DNA from 3 places in the Ruegeria sp. BHSB056 genome. Region 1 is predicted to be linked to each of the others. Evidence: riboswitches for the same ligand, from Rfam matches in the RefSeq annotation. Region 1 holds a riboswitch; each other region holds the start of a gene.

Evidence for each region. A riboswitch is a leader RNA that binds a small molecule or an ion and turns the genes downstream of it on or off. The one in region 1 is predicted to bind cobalamin.
Region 2: another riboswitch for cobalamin. It lies ahead of AC2FND_RS13430 (hypothetical protein); the one in region 1 lies ahead of AC2FND_RS14925 (ABC transporter substrate-binding protein).
Region 3: another riboswitch for cobalamin. It lies ahead of AC2FND_RS08370 (DUF1636 family protein); the one in region 1 lies ahead of AC2FND_RS14925 (ABC transporter substrate-binding protein).

The regions. Positions count from the first base shown of each region.
Region 1 is NZ_JBXWSG010000068.1:1,972-5,242, forward strand. It holds gene AC2FND_RS14920 (FecCD family ABC transporter permease) at 1-783, opposite strand, end outside; gene AC2FND_RS14925 (ABC transporter substrate-binding protein) at 780-1,784, opposite strand; cobalamin riboswitch at 1,938-2,130, opposite strand; tRNA gene AC2FND_RS14930 (tRNA-Thr) at 2,527-2,602, opposite strand; gene AC2FND_RS14935 (hypothetical protein) at 2,784-3,271, shown strand, end outside.
Region 2 is NZ_JBXWSG010000054.1:8,972-12,242, reverse strand. It holds gene rsgA (ribosome small subunit-dependent GTPase A) at 1-424, shown strand, start outside; gene AC2FND_RS13440 (alpha/beta hydrolase family protein) at 461-1,318, opposite strand; cobalamin riboswitch at 1,451-1,669, shown strand; gene AC2FND_RS13435 (hypothetical protein) at 1,639-1,947, opposite strand; gene AC2FND_RS13430 (hypothetical protein) at 1,946-2,167, shown strand; gene AC2FND_RS13425 (protein-tyrosine phosphatase family protein) at 2,159-2,671, opposite strand; gene AC2FND_RS13420 (DNA polymerase III subunit gamma/tau) at 2,844-3,271, shown strand, end outside.
Region 3 is NZ_JBXWSG010000023.1:41,561-44,831, reverse strand. It holds partial or broken gene AC2FND_RS08380 (cobaltochelatase subunit CobN) at 1-502, opposite strand, end outside; gene cobW (cobalamin biosynthesis protein CobW) at 506-1,561, opposite strand; gene AC2FND_RS08370 (DUF1636 family protein) at 1,566-1,940, opposite strand; cobalamin riboswitch at 2,035-2,239, opposite strand; gene AC2FND_RS08365 (NAD(P)-dependent oxidoreductase) at 2,324-3,271, shown strand, end outside.

The sequences.
Region 1 (3,271 bases):
AAGTGCGGTCGCAAAGATCAGGGTTGCCTGCACCCGCCGGACTGGAACGCCCAGCGAGGCCGCTGAATCAGAGCCGAAAATAAACGCGTCCAGTGCTCTGGCGTGAAAGCGGCAAACAAGCCAACCGGCAAGTGCCACCGGAACGGCCAGATATACATCTGGCCAACGGACACCGCTGAGGTTTCCCATCAGCCAGAACATAATCCCGCGCGCCTGATCGGCATTGGCGGATTTGGCAATAACGAACGCCGTCAGCGCATTGAACAACTGAGACCCGGCAATTCCCGCTAAGACGATCTGCGCCGTCGCAGCCCGCCCGCCCCCTGCGCCAGCGGCACGAGCCAGCAACGCGACAAAACCAAAAGCCAAAAGCGCGCCATTGAACGCGCCAAAAGACAGCGACAAAGCCCCCCCGCCCAAACCAGAGATGGTAACAGCCACGGCACCCGTCGAGGCCCCGGCAGAAATGCCCAAAATGTAAGGGTCGGCCAACGGGTTGCGCAGCAAAGCCTGCAACACGACCCCGGCGACGGCCAGACCAGCGCCGCAGGACGCCGCTACCAGAGCGCGAGGAAGCCGATAGCTCCAGATAATACCCTGATCAATGGGGTCGACGGGCAGGTCCGCTCCGGCCAGCTTGTTGGCCAGAACGGACAGAACCAAATCGGGCGACAGCGAGGTTTCCCCGATCATCGCGCCCGCAAGGACCGCCGCAATCAACAATGGCACAGTAAGGCACGCAGCCTTGAAACTCTGCCGAAAGATTGCGGCGACCTCGTTCACAGGTTGTTTCCGATGGTATCCAGCTTCTCGGCCAGATCCTCCAGTGCCGGGATTGCGCGGATGGTGGCGTCCATGGCCTGCGCATCCATAATGACGATCCGATCATTTTTGACCGCATCCATCTGGCTGGTCACCGGATCAGTGCGCAGGAACTCCAGCTTTTTCAGGTAGTCGTCCGCAGCAAAGCGACGGCGGTCCATCTTGGCAATCACGATCACTGTCGGATTGGCCTTGGCAATGGTTTCCCAGCCCACTGTCGGCCATTCTTCATCCGTCTCGATGACGTTGCGGATGCCCAATGTGCTCATCATGTATCCCGGTGCGCCTTTTTGTCCGGCCACAAACGGATCGCTTTCCATTTCAGGAGAGGAAAACCAGAACACGGCTGACACGTCGACCAGCTTCACGGCTTGCGCCTTGGCGACGGCTGCGGCTTCGCGGGCCTTGTACTCGGCAACCAGCTCCGTGCCGCGTTCGGGCACATCAAAGGCTGCCGCCAGTTCTTCGATACCCTGATACAGCGTATCGGTTGAGAACGCTTGCAGGCGGGTGCCATCGCCGCCGACCGTATTGTCTTTGCCGACGCAATCTGCAGGCATTACGTACGTTGGAATGCCCAGTTCGTGAAATTGCTCACGCGTGGCGACGATGCCCTCGGGCCCGACATGCCATTCATATTGCGCTGCGACCAGTCCCGGCCGCTTGGCAACCACGCTTTCAAAGCTGGGATCATTATCTGCCAGACGCTCTACCTTGGCATTCACCTCGGCATATTCAGGCAGCACCTCGTTGAACCAGACCGAGGTTCCAAGAACCTGTTCGCCCAACCCCAGCGCATAAAGCACCTCGGTCGCGGCCTGGCCGACCGTGACTGACGACGTCACCGGAGCGTCAAACGTGACCGAGTGACCGCAGTTTTCGATGGTTAGGGGAAAGTTTCCTTCGGCGACAGCGCTGGTAGCCAGCAAGGAAAGGCCAATCAGGCCAGTGCGTAGAAACATGACAATCGATCTCCATGTGTCAATGACCAGAGAACGGGTGAATGGGCATTTACCGAAGCAACAGACGCTTTTCTGCCTGCTGTAAGCGCAGAGTGGAATACAGCCCGCCCAGCGCGTTTCTTCGGCAACCTCCCCGGACAACCCCGCCCGGTGTGTTTCGGTTTCATACCGGCAGGTCTCCTGACTGACGGGTCTTTGTCTGTCCTGTCTTCCCAGACCCAAATGGCCCAGTGACGGAAATGGACAGCGCTCGCCGCCTACAGTTGCGGGGGCAGTTCCGGTTGGCACCAAAAGGCACCTCGGATTCCCTCTTAGCCACATCGGGACCGGTAAAACGCGGGTACCTTAACAGTTACCCTGCGGCAAGAAAAAACTCGGGTGTATCCCTCAGATTTTCTTGGAGCAAGAAACCACGCTACAAGACGGCGCTTTTTGTTTTCTCAACGGACTACAATTGAAGATTCCAGGTGGATTCTTGTTACGTTTTGGGTAACGCCAGCAAAGTGCCCGTGACGTCACTTTTCGTCGCGGCCCAGTCCACTGATCTCATCCAACACACCGGCCGCCTTCAAAACGGTTTCTTGCGAATTTCGAGCGGAGGGGTTCTAGCACCTAACCCGGTGGACAGACTGTGATTCACGTGTTTGCGTATAAGTGTATTAAGGGTGCCCTCATTTGTGCCCTAATTTTCGGGCTAAAAACCCAATGAAATAAGGAAACAAAGGCTCTGAGGTGATGATAATGGTGCCCCCACACGGACTCGAACCGCGGACCTACTGATTACAAATCAGTTGCTCTACCAGCTGAGCTATAGGGGCACTGGCAGTCGATTACTTCGTCCGACAGAGGACTGCAACCCTCATTTTTAACTCGAACTTGGGGATTGCCCGTTTTCCTGAGAAAGTGCAGAAACCGCACGGTTGGTTCGTTGCAGATTTTCATGCGACGCAAAGACATAGAATGGGATGGACACAGCCCCTGAGGGTAAAAGGACAAAAGATGCAGTTAGTAATCCATGCCGGGGCCGCTTTCGCCGATGAAGGGCAAGTGCTGTCCTCGCTTTCGGCAAACAAGCAGGCCTTGGCGGATTGCCGTGCTGCGATCTTGGGACCGCGCGGCGGACGTCAGTTTGTCAAGGTTCTGTCTGATGCCCTTGCTCAGGATTTGTCTGATTCAGAAACGCAAGACGGGCTGCACGCCCTTCTTCCAGATGATCCAAATGTTGATAGTGTCATCCTTTCGAACGACAAGTTCTTTGGCCCAACACGTTCTGCCCTGCAACATGGACAGATTTACCCTTTTGCCGGGCAGCGGACAGCCTATGCCCAGACCTTGCTGGAGGATGCTCAGGTTGAATTATTTGTCGGTCTGGTAAACCCCGGTTTTTTCATACCCAAGGTCCTGATGTCGATCCATGAAGATCACCGACAGGAGATACTGACCAGCACTGATCTGAGTTGCCTGAGCTGGTTGAGCATGATCGAAGA
Region 2 (3,271 bases), on a different contig from region 1:
GACAGATCAAAACCTCGCCACGTCTGGAATTCGCGAAGACGACGCACGGGGCAGGCACACGACAACGGTGCGCGCGTTGCACCGGATGAGAAACGGTGGATGGTTGATCGACACGCCCGGAATGCGCGCATTGCGCCTGCTGGACGCCCAGGACGGGATCGACGACGTATTCTCGGACATCACAGAGCTTGGCCAAAGCTGCCGCTTTTCGGATTGTCAGCACGAAACCGAGCCCGGCTGTGCCGTGCAGAGCGCAATCGACGAAGGCGTGCTTGATCCGGCGCGGCTGGACCGCTGGCGCAAGCTGCGGCGTGAAGATCAGCGAAACTCGGAAACCGTTGCGCAATCGCGGGCGCGGGACAGGGCGTTTGGCAAGATGGTGCGCGGTGTCATGCAGGACAAGAAACTTCGTAAACGGCCATAGCTGCAAGGTGTTATGGAAAACCTGCGTCGCGTCTGATCAGGCGATCAGGCGCGGCCAGACCGCTGCATTGCGCCGGGCAAATGCCCCAATGTGACCAACCTCCGGCAGTCCGAATTCAGCGGGCTTCAGAAGGTGGCGTCTGGCCTCGGGGCCGTACAGATCGGCAAGGCGCCAAACCGCCTCGGGCGGAGCCATCTGGTCATCTTCGAAGGTAAACAGATCCACAGGTGTTCCAGAACTGCCCCAATGCGCATCAGGCAAATTCTGCCCGATCTCGGGAACGTAGCTAAGAGGAGCTGTACACCATTTGCGCCATTGCCAGTAGACCGAGGCGGGCAGGTCCGACCCAAACCCGATTGCTTTGCCGGGCAGATAGCCAAGTGCCCGCACCATCAGCGGTGCATGGCCATACCAGAACAGCCCCGCCAAACCCCGATAGGGCCATGGGTGATCTTTCAAAGTCACCAGCCCCGAACACACACCGATCATACGGTCGATCTGGTCGATATCCGGCTGCACCGGCCCCAGCATCGCACCGACCGAATGGCCGATGGTCCACTGCTGCGCCTTAGGAAACCGCCTGCGCATCTCGGCCCGTGCCGCTGGCATGTCGATCAACGCCCAATCCGCCATTGTCGCGGTTGCGTCTTTCAGGCGGCCGACCAAAGAAAGCCCGTAGTCCCGATAGTCATAGGTCAGGCAAGCTATCCCCCGCTCGGCGGCCAGCCATCGCGCGAAGTGTTGATAATAGTCACGCGGCACACCTGTGGCACTGTTCAGCACGACAACGGTTTCCGGCTCACCCACTGGCCGGTACAGCCGCGCCGACAAGGTCACAGACCCGGACGGAAAGCGGAAATCTTCGATCAACACCGTCTGTTCCGAATCCAACATGATCCCCGGCTTTCCCTGAAACAATGGTTTGCCTGCCTTCGATGCCGACGACACTAGGCCGGAACGTAAATCGCATCCAGCATGACCAAACGTCCGGCCTAAAGATCGGCTTGACTCGGAACGCGATCAGGCGCTAGCGGTTGTGTGATGGTTTCCGGCCCCCACAAGAGGTCGGGATGAAAAGGGAACACGGTGCGGTTTGTCTGGTCATACAGACATCAACCTAGTCCGCGACTGCCCCCGCAACTGTAAGCGGTAAGCAATGCCGAAATACCACTGGCCCATGGGCTGGGAAGGTCGGCAGAGCAATGACCCGCAAGTCAGGAGACCTGCCATCGGAACTGAAACCGAAACTCGGGCGGGGTGTCCGGGCAGGTCCTGACAGCGAGATGCTGTCCCACCTGCTCCAATATCCAGCCCACCACGCGCGGAGGGCGCAGGATGATCTGGAAGACAAAATCACACGTATACAGCGCAACTGTGTGCCAGCGGACGGGCAAAACCTGCCCGGCTTTGGCGCGACTGGCCCGCTCGATTTCCGAAGCCATGGCGCAGGCGGTTTCGGCCACCAGCGAGGATTTCGAATTTGAAGGTAACAGCGCGCTGTCACATTGCGCGGAGGGGTGCATGGCGGCGATCCGAGCGCGATCCGACGGCGTTCGCGTTTTCTGCGGGGCGCACCCTGATACAGCAATTCGGGATCTGGATGCCTATGCCGATTTGATCTTCGGACCTCAATTCAGCACGCTGCCATCGGGCATTGTCGCGAACCCGCCTTGCGCCATGATCGAGGTTTCAACGATCCGACCCCCGAAATTCGGTTACGCACCTCAGCAGCTTTCAGCTTGATCCCACTTCCACCTGTGCCGGCGTGATCCGGGACGCCCAGGCCAGCTGCGCATCGGTTTCGACAGCGCACGGGCGTACGGCCCGCAGGCGGTCCAGTGCGTCACTGGCGCGTTCACCGCATTCAACCATCAGTCGCAGAACAATCATCCCGGACCTGCCGCACCCACCACGGCAGTGCACTAGGACCCGGCCACCACCCGACAGTGCATGTCGGGCCGTGGCGCTGACCTCTGGCCAGGCCTTCCGAACCGCTTGCGTTGGCGCCCCAAAATCTTCGATTGGCAGGTGAACCCACCGGCTGGCCCGGCTTTGGATGTCACTGCCAAAGTGCTGCGCGCCATCCTGAAGCATTTCGACATCCGTCGTCATTGAAATCACAAGGCCCGGTTTCCACGCCGCAATCGTATCCAGATCGGTGGCGTAATCCCCGCCACGCCCGGGCATAGAAGTAAGGGCAAGCGTCCCGCCTCCGACCTGCAGAGCAAAGATGACCAATTGCGACATGAAGTGCGTCCTCCCCCAAGGTACTCTTTAAGAAATGAGTCATTAAATCCGCTGGTCCAGTTTAGTTGGAAACCAGGCCGTTCCTGAAACAAAAAATCATCGCGCCCCACAGTGGACGCGGGCTGCCGCCGCCACTACGCTGTGCCGAAGCACCGAATCCGAGCGAGAAGACATGACAGACACGCCCAGCCCCGCCTATCAGGTTCTCGCCCGCAAATACCGTCCGGAAACCTTTGCCGACCTGGTGGGGCAGGATGCCATGGTGCGCACCCTGAAGAACGCTTTCGAGGCCGACCGGATCGCGCAGGCCTTTATCATGACCGGCATTCGCGGAACGGGAAAAACGACCACGGCGCGGATCATCGCCAAGGGCATGAACTGCATCGGACCCGACGGAACCGGTGGCCCCACAACCGAACCCTGCGGTCAGTGCGAGCATTGCGTCGCAATCATGGAAGGCCGCCATGTGGATGTGATGGAAATGGATGCCGCCAGCCGTACCGGCGTCAACGATATCCGCGAGATCATCGACAGTGTACGCTATCGCGCCGCCAGTGCGCGCTACAAGATCTACATCATCGACGAGGTTCACATGCTCTC
Region 3 (3,271 bases), on a different contig from region 1:
CATAAAGCCCTGCTGCCAACGCCATCTGGGCCAATGCGGCCTGCGCGGCGACTTCGCCGCCGGTGTCACACAGATGTGCCAGCCGCCGCAGGGTCGAGAGGGGCAGGGTCGAATACTCATCCAACCGAGTGTCTTCGCGCCCATCCGCCGGTAAAACGGCCAGAGCGATGCCTTTGGCCTGCGCCAGTGCCAGAACCTGTTGCAATCCGTAAGACCAATAGGGCACGCCACCGATCAGACGGATCAGGATGCCCTTTGCGCCTTCAAGTGTCTGTTCAACATAGGTGTCGACGGACAGGGGGTGTTTCAGTGCTGCAAGATTGGCCAGCCGCATCGTGGGCATCCGCCCCTCAGGTCCGCCGCCGCGATGCCAGCCCGCCGCGAAAGCGCCCAGGTCACTGTCGGAAAAGGACAGCACAACCAGATCAGCCGGGCTTTGGCCCAGATCGGTTGGGGTCTCGGTTTCCTCGAGCCCGTGGCTTTCGCGAAAGACGACGTGCATGACTTACTCGGCAACCTCGGTCACACCCACGAGGATATCACGGATCTCGGCCTCTTTGATGTCGTCATGCTCGGCAATCACGACCAGGCGCGAGCGGCGCTCTTCACCGGGCTCCCACGGGCGGTCGTATTGGTGACGAACCCGCGCGCCGACAGCCTGAACCAGCAGGCGCATCGGTTTGCCTGTGACGGCGGCATAGCCTTTGACGCGCAGGATATTCAGCTCAGATGCAAGACGTTCAATCCTGGCTACCAGTTCCGCCGGGTCGGTCTGTTCCGGTAACTCGACGATGATGCTTTCGAAATCGTCATGCTCATGATCGTGATGGCCATCGTGATGTGACGGGCGGGCGTCCATGTCATCTTCGGCGGCAGCCTCAAGGCCAAGCACGACACGCACGTCGACGACACCCTCTGCGACCTCGACGACGGGAAGCGGGCGCGGCGCCTCGGCGGCGATAATCTGTTTAGCTTTCGCGACACCTTCGGGACCTGCCAGATCGGGCTTGGTCAGCAGGATGATATCCGCGCACGAGATCTGATCCTCGAACACCTCGGACAAGGGTGTTTCGTGATCAATCGAGTCATCAGCCAGCCGTTGGGCATCCACCGCTTCAACGTTCGGAGCAAAGCGACCGGCGGCCACGGCCTCGGCATCGGCCAGCGCGATCACGCCATCAACAGTGATTTTCGAACGGATATCAGGCCAATCAAATGCTTTCAGCAGCGGTTTGGGCAGTGCAAGGCCGGATGTTTCGATCAGGATGTGATCCGGGCGCGGTTCCAGCGCCATCAGCGCCTCGATGGTCGGGATGAAATCATCAGCCACGGTGCAGCAAATGCAGCCGTTTGCCAGTTCCATGATGTTTTCCGCAGGGCAATCCGGTATTGCGCAGGATTTCAGAATGTCGCCATCAACACCCACATCTCCAAACTCGTTAACAACAATCGCCAGCCGCTTTCCCTGCGGGTTCTGCATCAGATGGCGCACCAGCGTGGTTTTGCCCGAGCCCAGAAAGCCGGTGATCACGGTGACGGGAAGTTTTTCTAGGTTCGACATGATCTCAGCCTCCAATCGGGGGAATGCGCGAGGCGCAGTTTTTGCGGAAATGTTCAGGACGGTCGCGCCACTTCACCAGACCATCGTCTGTGGCCAGATACTTGGTCACACCATCGATGATGACATCGACGTGATCGATTTCGTTCAGGTTCTCGTAAACAAAGGTCCAGCGATCCGGCCCGCCCCGAAGAACGATGGAACAGCCCTGATCGCAGTTCGAAAGGCATTCGACAGGTTTCAGAGTGATACCATCTGGCAAGGCAGCCTGTTCCAGGGCCTTGTGCAACAATGTGCCGGGTCGTTCGGCGTCATCCTCGACGGGCAGACCCCGGCGGCAAGTCGTGCAAACCAGTAGCTCTACCGGTGCGGTCTCGGTCATGTCTCTCATCCCCCCAAATCCTCTTCGCGGGGGACGGGGTTTCATGCGGGCACCACGTCTGCACATGGACCCGACACCGGAACACCCCGCCCGGTTTCAACTTCGGGTGTTGGCAGGTCTCCCGGCTTGCGGATGCCAGAGCGGTCGCTCTGTCGGATGTCCCGCCTTCCCGGCACAGGCCAGTGGCATTGGGCATCCTCTCCGGTCACGGTCGCGGGGGCGGCTGCGTTTGGCGGATGAACCGTTGACGCATTCCCTTTTCATCGGCTGTCGCCGACACCAACGACAGGGACATGCGGCACCGCTGACCCGCTTGTCAAGCGGTTCGCGCGCAACAAATAAGCCAAGGTGAAAAAAGCGACCTGTAGGCGTCGTTCGGCGGCATGAAGAACGTGTTCGGTATATGGTCGCATGACGGGAAAACGACGAACTTGGAGATGCGTCATATGAAAGTGGGATTTATCGGTCTGGGTAACGTAGGCGGCAAGCTTTCGGGATCCCTTTTGCGCAACGGTATTGATCTGACTGTGCATGACCTGAACGCGGATCTGGTGGCCGAGTTTGTCGCCAAAGGCGCAAAGGCGGCAGAGGGGCCCGCCCAGTTGATGCGCGATTGCGATGCGGTGATCACCTGTCTGCCGTCTCCGGCAGCATCGGACGCAGTCATGCAGGAGATGTTGCCCGAAGTGGGCCCCGGCAAGATCTGGATGGAGATGTCGACCACAGACGAGGCGGAAGTCAAACGCCTGGGTGCCGAAGTCATATCGCGCGGCGGTGCGGCCGTCGATTGCCCGGTTTCTGGCGGGTGCCACCGTGCCGCGACGGGCAATATCTCGATCTTTGCGGGCTGCGACCGGGAAACGTTTGAACGAATTCTGCCGTTCCTGACGACAATGGGCCGCCGGGTTTTGCACACCGGTGAACTGGGCTCGGCGTCGGTGCTGAAAGTGATGACCAACTATCTTGCCACCGCCAACCTGATCACCTGTGCCGAAGCACTGGTTACGGCAAAGGCTGCTGGGATGGATCTGAACACGACCTATGAGGCGATCAAAATCTCGTCCGGCACGTCCTTCGTGCACGAAACCGAAAGTCAGGTCATCCTGAACGGGTCGCGCGATATTTCCTTCACCATGGATCTGGTGAAGAAGGATATCGGTCTGTTTCAGGAGGTCGCCGACCGCGCCGGGGTGCCGCTGGAAATAAACCCGGTGATGATCAGCATCTTTAACGATGGTATCGCGCGCTATGGCGAACGCGAGCTTTCACCAAATATTATCAAACGGCTGGAAGAGGCAACCGGCCTGGATATCACCGCCCCGGGCTTTCCA